Regions from separate parts of the Ochrobactrum sp. PL_is483 genome, predicted to be linked through region 2. Evidence: predicted binding sites of a transcription regulator. Region 2 holds the regulator's gene; the other holds the start of a gene.
The links. The regulator LexA, encoded in region 2, represses DNA repair genes until DNA is damaged. The targets are predictions, from matches to a motif close to TGTTCNNNNTGTGTTCNG.
Positions count from the first base shown of each region.

Region 1: a site for LexA is predicted at 3,348-3,365, ahead of uvrA (excinuclease ABC subunit UvrA). Genes of this name have one in related genera too.

Region 1 is NZ_JBVPGS010000029.1:120,517-126,118, forward strand. It holds gene AC0TNJ_RS06075 (hypothetical protein) at 1-166, opposite strand, end outside; gene uvrA (excinuclease ABC subunit UvrA) at 287-3,211, opposite strand; gene ssb (single-stranded DNA-binding protein) at 4,202-4,717, shown strand; gene arsH (arsenical resistance protein ArsH) at 5,005-5,602, opposite strand, start outside.
Region 2 is NZ_JBVPGS010000028.1:76,640-82,241, forward strand. It holds gene AC0TNJ_RS05445 (ComEC/Rec2 family competence protein) at 1-2,154, shown strand, start outside; gene lexA (transcriptional repressor LexA) at 2,230-2,955, opposite strand; gene AC0TNJ_RS05455 (molybdopterin molybdotransferase MoeA) at 3,193-4,407, opposite strand; gene moaC (cyclic pyranopterin monophosphate synthase MoaC) at 4,493-4,969, opposite strand; gene trpC (indole-3-glycerol phosphate synthase TrpC) at 4,973-5,602, opposite strand, start outside.

The DNA.
Region 1 (5,602 bases), on a different contig from region 2:
CATCAAAAATCTTCTTGCGATATGCTTCTGGATTGGTGAAGTCGCTCACCAGAGTTTCCATGGTGGCTTTGTAGCGATCAAGAATGTTGGTCGTGTCAGCAAAAACCGGCGTAGCAGTGAACGCCAGTAGTGGACAGACGACCAGGCTAAGAATGCTGTGCCGCATGTCTATCCCCATCGGTCAGATTGTTTGCACCTTATCTCACAAGTGGCGATAAAAGTGCAAAAAGCCGTGGGGATAGGCATCAACAAGGGATGTTGGAGGCTCTACACACGCGAGCCGTTCCTACTCCGCCGCCTCTGAATCGCGCTTGGGGCGGCGTTCCAGCAGTTCCTTGAGGAAGTGGCCGGTGTAGGAGCGCTTCTCCTTCACAATGTCTTCCGGACGGCCCACGGCGACGATTTCGCCGCCGCCATCGCCGCCTTCCGGTCCAAGGTCGATCACCCAGTCGGCGGTCTTGATGACTTCCAGATTATGCTCGATCACCACGACCGTATTGCCCTGTTCAACCAGTTCGTGCAGCACTTCCAAAAGCTTCGCCACGTCATGGAAGTGCAGGCCGGTTGTCGGCTCATCCAGAATATAGAGCGTGCGGCCCGTCGCGCGGCGCGACAGTTCCTTGGCAAGCTTCACGCGCTGCGCTTCGCCGCCAGAAAGCGTCGTCGCCTGCTGGCCGACCTTGATATAGCCGAGGCCCACCTTGACGAGCGTTTCCAACTTGTCACGCACCGCGGGCACGGCGGAGAAGAACTCCGCGCCTTCCTCAACCGTCATATCCAGCACATCGGCGATGGACTTGCCTTTGAACAGGACTTCCAGCGTTTCGCGATTGTAACGCTTGCCGTGGCAGACGTCGCAAGTCACATACACATCCGGCAGGAAGTGCATCTCGATCTTGATGACGCCATCGCCCTGGCAGGCCTCGCAGCGCCCGCCCTTCACGTTGAACGAGAAGCGGCCCGGCTGATAGCCGCGTGCCTTGGCTTCCGGCAGACCCGCGAACCAGTCGCGGATCGGCGTGAAGGCGCCGGTATAGGTCGCCGGGTTGGAGCGCGGGGTGCGGCCAATCGGAGACTGGTCGATGTCGATCACCTTGTCGAGGAATTCCAGCCCTTCGATACGGTCATGCTCTGCCGGATGCTCGCGCGAACCCATGATGCGGCGCGAAGCGGCCTTGAACAGCGTTTCGATCAGGAAGGTGGACTTGCCGCCGCCTGAAACGCCGGTGACGGCGGTAAACGTGCCGAGCGGAATATCCGCAGAGACATTTTTGAGGTTGTTGCCGCGCGCGCCCACCACCCGGATGCGCTTGGATTTCTCAATCTTACGCCGTTCCGCCGGAACCGCAACCTCCATCGCGCCTGACAGATATTTGCCGGTCAATGAGTTTGCGTTGGACATCACATCCTGCGGCGACCCCTGAGCGATGATCTTGCCGCCGTGGACACCAGCCGCCGGGCCGATATCGACCACATAATCGGCGGTCAGGATCGCATCTTCATCATGTTCGACCACGATGACCGTATTGCCGAGATCGCGCAGATGGCGCAGCGTGTCGAGAAGGCGGGCATTGTCGCGCTGATGCAGGCCGATGGACGGTTCATCCAGCACGTAAAGCACGCCGGTCAGGCCGGAGCCGATCTGCGAGGCAAGACGGATGCGCTGGCTTTCTCCGCCCGACAATGTGCCGGAATTGCGCGCCAGCGTCAGGTAATCGAGACCGACGTCGTTGAGGAATTGCAGGCGCTCGCGGATTTCCTTGAGGATGCGGGCGGCAATTTCGCGCTGCTTGTCGTTGAAGCTGCTATCAATGTCACGGAACCAGGCATCGGCCTTGCGGATCGACATTTCAGTGATTTCACCGATATGCTTCATGCCAAGCTTGACCGCCAGCGCCTCCGGCTTCAGGCGGAAACCATTACAGGCAGGGCAGGGCGTCGAGGCCATGAAGCGCTCGATATCTTCACGCGACCAGGCGGAATCGGTCTCCTTCCAGCGGCGTTCCAGATTGGGGATGACACCCTCGAACGGCTTTGTCGTCTGGTAAGAGCGCAAGCCGTCATCATACTGAAAGGTGATTTCCTTGCCTTTGGTGCCATAAAGAATGGCTTGCTGCGCTTCTTCCGAGAGATCAGCCCATTTTGCGCCGATCTTGAAGCCATAGGCTTTGCCGAGCGCTTCCAGCGTTTGATTATAGTAAGGCGAGGAGGATCGCGCCCACGGGGCAATCGCGCCGTCCTTCAACACTGCCGTTTCGTCGGGAACGATCAGATTCGGATCGATGGCCTGCTGGGTGCCGAGACCGTCACAGGTCGGGCAGGCGCCGAATGGATTGTTGAACGAGAACAGGCGCGGCTCGATTTCGGGAATGGTGAAGCCGGAAACCGGGCAGGCGAACTTTTCCGAGAAAAGAATCCGCTCGTGGGTTTCGTTGGCCGACTTGTTGGCAGCGCCGCCTTCCGCCGTTTCTTCGGGCGGCAGCGGCTTGTCGGCAAATTCGGCAACGGCCAGACCTTCGGCAAGCTTGAGGCAGGTTTCAAGGCTGTCGGCGAGGCGGGTTGAAAGGTCCGCGCGCACCACGACGCGGTCAACCACCACGTCGATATCGTGCTTGTACTTCTTGTCCAGCGCCGGAACGTCGGTGATTTCATAGAAGGTGCCGTCTACCTTGACGCGCTGAAAACCCTTTTTCTGGAGCTCGGCCAATTCCTTCTTGTACTCGCCCTTGCGGCCGCGCACGATGGGCGCGAGGATATAGAGGCGGGTGCCTTCCTCAAGCGCCATGACGCGATCAACCATCTGGCTGACGGTCTGGCTTTCGATGGGCAGGCCGGTCGCGGGCGAATAGGGCACGCCGACACGCGCGAAGAGCAGGCGCATATAATCGTAGATTTCGGTGACGGTGCCGACCGTCGAACGCGGATTGCGGCTCGTCGTCTTCTGCTCGATGGAAATGGCGGGCGACAGGCCGTCGATCTGGTCGACATCCGGCTTCTGCATCATTTCCAGGAACTGGCGCGCATAGGCCGAAAGGCTTTCGACATAGCGGCGCTGGCCTTCCGCATAGATCGTATCGAAGGCAAGCGAGGATTTGCCCGAGCCGGAAAGACCCGTCATCACGATCAGCTTGTCGCGAGGCAGATCGAGATCGACATTTTTCAAGTTGTGTTCGCGCGCGCCACGTATGGAAATGAATTTCTGATCGCTCATTCCGCGTCCTGCCTGCTCATTATGCCATGGATAAACGGGCGCCGAATGGTGAAACACGTCGCGCCGGTACCTAATATGGGGTGGAACCCTCCAATAAGAAGGGGTCTCGGGTCATTCATCGGTGCACTCTTATCATTAGAACAAATATCGAACAACCAGCCTTCTGATAGGCGATACGAAATGTGAACGCAAGAGCGTTGACTGTCACTCCTGACAGGAGCAGACTACCCTTACTCGCTGATAGCGGAGAGGTGCCGCGGTGGGATGACACGGCATCGGCAAGAGGTCCGCAGGAGGCGGGAGATCCAGTAGGGAGGTAAAGGAGCATGAGTCCACCTGACTACGTTGCCTAGCTTTCACAAGGATGAAAGCACGATCCGTTTCGGTTGCGGCAGCATCATTTCGCAAGGAATGATGCCTCGTTGATCGAAAGTGCGATTGCCGACAATTTGAATTTGCGCGGAATGCAAATGGCCGTGCGCCTTTGTGATCCGAAACCACCTGTTGGCGAATTATTGCCGACACATGAGCATCGCTCCAACCCCAAGCCCTGCGCGCCAAAGATACAGTGAGCGGCAGGGCTTTTCCTTGGAAATCTGAACGGCCTCGCGGAGCCCCTGCGGTTGTCGATTCCTGAGGCACGCGAAGGCTGTTTTGAAATTAAGGCAGATGCGGTTTTTCGCGCTGAAATAAGGAAAACTGCATTTTCCGTACAGGAAATGGTGCAAAAACCCATGAAAATTTGTGGCGAACGCATGTCTTTTTAGTGTTGAAGGTTGCAATTTGAACAAAACAAGAACATAAACTCTGTGGACATTGACAAATTCACCGCGCCGGATTGAGCGCTCATTGAGCCAGTCCTGTAAGGTGAACATATGAGTTTCTGGTGATGGCGCATCATTGCGCCTGAGCCTTCATTTGGAAAGCGCCTCTTGTCCGTGCGAAGACATGCGGAAAGGGTGCGCGTGCGAGACCCGGAGTAATTTTTCGATGGCTGGTAGCGTCAACAAAGTCATTCTGGTCGGCAATCTTGGTGCCGATCCGGAAATTCGTCGCCTGAACTCGGGCGATGTGGTTGCCAATCTGCGCATTGCAACGTCGGAAAGCTGGCGCGACCGTCAGACCGGCGAACGCAAGGACCGCACCGAATGGCACAGCGTCGTCATTTTCAACGAGAACCTTGCCAAGGTCGCGGAACAGTATCTGAAGAAGGGCGCCAAGGTTTATATCGAAGGCGCGCTCCAGACCCGCAAATGGCAGGACCAGAACGGCAATGACCGTTACTCGACGGAAGTCGTGCTGCAGAAGTTCCGCGGTGAACTTCAGATGCTCGACAGCCGTGGCGAAGGCGGCGGTGAGGGCCGTTCGTTTGGCGGCGGCGGCAACCGCAACCAGATGTCGGATTACTCCGGTGGCGGCGGTGATTTCGGGTCGTCCGGCCCATCTTCGGGCGGCGGCAGCGGCGGCGGTTTCTCCCGCGATCTGGACGACGAAATTCCGTTCTGAGAACGAGTATAATCCAATTCATTAGTGAAATTCGATAAGGCGCTGTTTTACGGCGCCTTTTCTGTTTGTTGAATTGATGTTCTGGCGTCCAAATCGGCTGAAATCCCTCGCCTGAAACCGGAGCATGATTCCGAAAAGGGGAACCACCTACGCAGGGAAATCAGTCCAACGGACTGAATTCAAGTTCTGGTTCGATCAGATGAAACCATGCTCAAACAATAGCTTGCGGCGGGATGGCGATTCAACTTGAATGCATCCCGCTGCCTGAGCGCCAGACTGCCCGAATGTCAGATCGACTGTAGCGAAACACGCTTTTCAAGCTGGGCAGCGGCTTCTTTCCGTTCGCTGTAGCGATTTGTCAGATGCTCTGAAATCCCACGTGTCAGTAGAGTAAATTTCATCAGTTCTTCCATGACGTCGACTACGCGATCGTAGAAAGAGGAGGGCTTCATACGGCCTGCATCATCGAATTCCTGCCAAGCCTTGGCAACCGATGACTGATTGGGAATGGTAATCATCCGCATCCACCGGCCCAGAATGCGCATCTGATTGACAGCATTGAAGCTTTGCGAACCGCCGGAAACTTGCATCAGGGCCAGTGTTCGCCCTTGCGTGGGACGGACGGCACCGCCGGGTAATGGAATCCAGTCAATCTGCGATTTCATGACGGCACTCATCGCGCCATGGCGTTCAGGGCTTGTCCAGACCTGGCCTTCCGACCAAAGCATCGCCTCGCGCAATTCCTGAACCTTCGGGTGGTCCGGCGCCCCATCGTCCGGCAAAGGCAAGCCATCGGCATGGAAAATGCGGGTTTCGGCGCCCATTGCATCAAGCAGTCGCTGCGCTTCCAGCGTCAGGAAACGGCTATAGGAGCGTTCGCGCAAC
Region 2 (5,602 bases):
GCAACGCGCCGGTATTATGTTGCAGCTCAAGGCATAACATTGAGCATCGCTTTGGTAGCGGGGCTTGTAGTCGCCAAATGGGAGACGGAACGCCGAGCAACGCCCCTGTTGGGCTCAGATGTCGCAACACGCGTAACAGGCAGGGTTGTTGCTCTTGAATATCAGGATAATGGCAGTTGGCGAGTAACACTGGATGTGCTCCAGACCGAACGCCCAGAGCTTCGTTTTCCACCGAAACGCATTCGCATCAATGCAAGGGATATTCCAGCCTCTACGACAATTGGCAGTGGGCTGACGGGTTTCGCGCGATTGCGTACACCGTCAGGTCCGGTTCGTCCCGGCAATTATGATTTCTCATTTCATGCTTATTTCAATGGGATTGGCGCCAATGGTTTCTTTCTCGGAACGCCTAAAGTTGCGACGGTTCCTCCGCCAGATGAACTGACCGCCGAAATTTCCCAGTGGATTGCGATGTTGCGTGTTCAGGTGTCTGAACGCATTGAGGAAGTGATAGGTGGTGAGGACGGTAGTGTCGCTGCGGCACTCGTAGCAGGCACGCGCGCGGGGATCAGTGAGCAGACGAATGAAGATCTGCGTAAAGCAGGGCTTGCGCATATTCTGTCGATCTCAGGCTTGCACATGGCGCTTGCCGCAGGGGTCGTCATGCTGACGTTGCGGTCTCTCTTCGCGCTATTTCCGGCTTTCAGCGTAAGACATCCGGTGAAGAAGTATGCGGCATTTCTCTCCTTGCTAAGCTGCACCTTCTATCTTGCCATGTCGGGTGCTGATGTCGCTGCACAACGAAGCTACGTGATGATCGCAGTCATGCTTGGCGCATTGCTGGTGGACCATGCTGCCATCAGTATGCGTAATCTGGCGATTGCAGCGGTCGCTATGATTGCAATTTCGCCGCATGAGATATTGGGGCCGAGTTTTCAAATGTCTTTCTCGGCTACGGCTGCGTTGATTGCCGGCTATGCCTGGTGGAGCGAACGCAATGCGAGCAAGCGTTTTGGTGCGGAAAAACGCGGGAAGGCAGCTCCTGGTTTTGCCGGAAAAATCTTGAAGTTGCTCACAGCGGCGGCGGGCACATCTCTCATTGCCGGGCTGGCGAGCGGGATTTTTGCAGCTTATCACTTCAACAACACAGCGCCGTTTGGTTTGGTAGGAAATGTCCTTGCCGAACCCGTAATAGCTCTTCTCGTAATGCCGTTTGCCGTCTTCGGTCTTGTGCTGATGCCATTGCAACTGGACTGGGGGCCTTTGCAGATAATGGGCTGGGGTATTTTTGCTGTCCGTCATATAGCTGCTTTCGTGGCGACATGGTCACCCGACGGCAATCCGGGGGCCATGCCTTCTCTCACGCTTGTTGTTTGGACCATCGCGCTCGTTCTGGGTGTCGTTTTGTCGACGCGACTGAAGGCGCTGGCGCTCCCCTTCATTATTCTTGGGTTCGTAGCTTTCGTCAGTGAGCCTTTTCCCGACATCGTGGTATCGGAAGATGCCAAACTGGTGGGCGTCCGACTGGCTGATGGGAGGCTGGCAATCAATCGAAGTCGCCCCTCGCAATTTACAGCCGACAATTGGAAAACTGCCTATCTGGTCGATGAGTTTATCGCGCCGGCGACAGGCAAGAATAACGAAGGAACCGATGGAAATCGGTTCGAGTGCGAAGATGGTTTATGCACGATCAGCTTGCGCGATGGACGCATACTTGCCTATACGGCAGACACTGCAATGCGAGAGATAGCCTGCGATATTGGCGATGTGGTTATTCTCGCTGTTCCCGGTAAAGAAGCTTCGTGCCGTCGTTCAACTATCCTGAGTATCAGTAAACGTGATTTGGCGTTAAAGGGAGCTGTGGAGATAAGACTCGGAAAAGCATCAGAACAAAACGGAGTTTCCCAGGCTTTACTCGTAGTTTCTCCCGAAACAACAAGAGCCGAGGTGGGGCAGCCAATATCTACTCTGCAACAAGACAACCGGATAAGATTTGCAGTCGACACGCCGAGCCGCCCTTGGCATCTACATCGCATCCATTCACGTCCAGCTCGCGGTTTGGCTGAACGCGAATACAAACCAAAATCCCAGCCTGGCAGAAATTCAGGGAGCTGTTCAGCAGACGCCGACGGTGACGAAAATCGCTGCGAATGACCCTTAAGCGCTGCCAACTAAAAACGACGGATCAATCTGCTCGGACTTTTTGCTTTATGCATTTGCGCCAACACTTTAATAGCGGCGGATCAAGCCAACGAGCTTGCCTTGAACCCTAACACGGTCGGGGCCAAAGATTCGGGTCTCATAGGCGGGATTGGCTGCTTCCAGCGCGATGGATGCTCCTTTGCGACGAAAGCGTTTCAAAGTCGCTTCTTCGTCATCGACAAGCGCTACGACGATTTCACCGGGATTTGCGGAATCGCCACGTTTGATAATGACTGTATCTCCGTCAAAAATTCCAGCATCGATCATTGAATCCCCTTTGACCTCGAGAGCGTAATGCTCGCCTGCGCCAATCATTTCCGGTGGAAGGCTGAGGGAATGGGTTTGATTCTGGATCGCGGAAATCGGTACACCGGCAGCAATTCGTCCCATGACCGGCACGGAAACTGTTGCAGATGTATCGTCATTGGTAGCCGCAGGGGCGGGGCGCGATGGTGGAGGGGCTGGTGGTGCTTTGCCGAGGCTACCTTCGATAACGCTGGGAGCAAACTTCTTTTGCGCATTGAGCCCCGGAGCGATGGAATCTGGCAGACGCAAGACCTCGAGCGCACGTGCCCGGTTCGGCAGGCGGCGGATAAAACCACGCTCCTCCAAAGCGGTAATCAGACGATGGATACCCGATTTCGATGCCAGATCGAGCGCTTCCTTCATTTCATCGAAAGATGGGGGAATACCCGTCTCTTTCAGACGTTCGTGAATGAACAGCAGAAGCTCGTGCTGTTTGCGGGTTAACATGCGCGATACCCTCCCGGCAAAGAATCGAGAAAAACAAAACCAGAACGAACACTATATGTTCCAGTCTTGTTCTGCAATGGTTTTAAAATCCTTAACGTTTGCGTCGAGAATGGATGGAAAGCCGGTATCCGATAACGTCGCGGCGTTTCCACGTGGTGTCCAATAAAATAATGTATATTTTATATATCGTTATATGCGTTTTCTCGTGTAACTTGGCAATGGGTGCCCACGGGCGCTCTATAGCATAAGAACACGACAATCATCACCGATAGCGGCGGTAGGTGCATTCTCGTCCCTGATGATGAGGGCATCCGAGCCGACGAGGCCCGAAAGCATGGACGAATCCTGAACTGGAAACGGCTTTGCTATCAGCGTTCCATTCGGAGATGATTCGATTATTGCTCGAATATAATCGCGGCGATGATCGTTGGCGGGCAGGGTAACGCCCAGCTTGGCCGGACGGATGTCGGCGTCGAGATTGGTTCCGGCGAGCTTGGCAACAAGGGGACGAAGAAAGACGAGGCCACAGACCAGGCTTGAGACAGGATTACCCGGCAACCCTATGATGTGCACAATTTTATCTTTCACGCTGATGCGGCCATACATCAGGGGTTTGCCCGGCCTCATGGCTATTTTCCAGAAGTCGAGGCCGACTCCCAGTTTTTGAAGTGCGCCGTGCACAAAATCCCGGTCACCGACGGACGCGCCGCCAATCGTAACCAGAACGTCGATGCCATCTTGCAGGCTGTCTGCTATCGCCTGTTCAATCTTGGCAGGATCGTCCGGAATGATCCCCTTATCTTCAGGGCTGCCGCCCGCACGCCTTATGATTTCGGCGATTCCAACACTGTTCGATGCAACAATTTGATCCTTCCCCGGAATATCACCGGGAGGCACGAGTTCATCACCAGTCGCAACGATCGCCACCTTGGGTTTCTGGAATACGTCAACCTTCGCATTGCCGCTCGCGGCTGCCAGCGACAGTGCCGCGGCATCCAGCTCGCGTCCTGTTGAAATGACGATGTTGCCGGGCGAAAAATCGAGGCCCGCACGGCGGATATGCCGTCCTGACTCCATGCCTTCATGGACGATCAGCTGGTTGCCTGAACGCTCGGTGTGTTCTTGAATGACAATGGTATCAGCGCCTTTGGGTATTGGCGCGCCAGTGAAAATGCGAACCGCCTGTCCGATCCCCAATTCGCCCTCGAAGCGATTACCCGCAGCCGATTCGCCGATGATGTCGAACTTTACAGGATAAGAGATGTTGTCGGGCGCGATCAGGGCATAGCCGTCCATCGCCGACCCGTCGAAAGGCGGTTGGAGAAAATGTGCCAGCACAGGTGTTGCCACCACGCGCCCTCCCGCATCGGACAAAGCGACTTGCTCCTTGCCGTGCGGTTCTGCGGATTTCAGAATGCGGGCCAGTGCGTCATCGACCGGGAGAAGGGACATTGCGTTTCCTCTCGAACTGAATTGTTGACCTCTTTAGAACAGAAAGGCCGTCTGGATGAATTGATCCAGAGCAAAGTTCAGCGCTTTATGCTTTCCAGTCACCGGATTTGCCGCCGCTTTTTTCTGTCACGTGGATACCGCCGATCTCCATATGTTTGTCGACGGCTTTGGCCATGTCGTAGATGGTAAGGCACGTGACGGAAACGGCGGTGAGGGCCTCCATTTCCACGCCGGTACGTCCTTTGAGCTTGGCGAGAGCACGAATGCGTAAACCAGGCAACGCCTGATCCGGCTCGATCTCGACAGCAACTTTGGTCAGCATCAACGGATGGCAGAGGGGAATCAGATCGGCGGTCTTTTTTGCCGCCATAATACCCGCCAGACGCGCTGCGCCTATAACGTCACCTTTCGCGGCATTCCCTTCAAGAATGAGCGCCAGCGTTTCCGGCATCATTCTGACCGATCCTTCGGCCGTGGCTTGACGTTCGGTTTCATCCTTTGCCCCAACATCCACCATATTGGCAGCACCGCTCTGGTCGATATGCGTGAGCTTGGACATCATTGGTCAAGCCTTGCCGGTCAGGAGTTCGCGGGTAGCTGCCGCCACATCTGCCTGGCGCATCAGGCTTTCCCCGATGAGGAAGGTTCCAATCCCAGATTCTTCCAGACGCAGGCAATCGTCATGTGTGAATATGCCGCTTTCACCTACCAGAACGCGATCAGAGGGCGACATTTTCGACAGGCGTTCCGAGACAGCGAGGTCGACTTCGAATGTACGTAGGTTGCGATTGTTGACGCCGAGAAGACGTGATGAAAGCTTCAATGCGCGTTCCATCTCGGTTTCGTCATGTACTTCGATGAGCGCATCCATGCCTAGCTCGAACGCAGTTTCTTCCAGCGCCTTCGCCAGATCGTCATCGACGCTTGCGAGAATGATCAGGATGCAGTCCGCCCCCCAGCTACGAGCTTCATGCACCTGATAGGTATCGAACAAAAAATCTTTGCGGAGCGCCGGAAGGCCGCATGCGTTGCGGGCTGCCGTAAGGAACTCTGGCGCTCCCTGAAAGGAAGGGGTGTCGGTCAGCACGGATAGACATGCCGCGCCGCCAGATTCATAGGCTTTGGCAAGTGCAGGCGGATCGAAATCAGGACGGATAAGGCCTTTCGAGGGGCTTGCCTTCTTGATTTCAGCGAT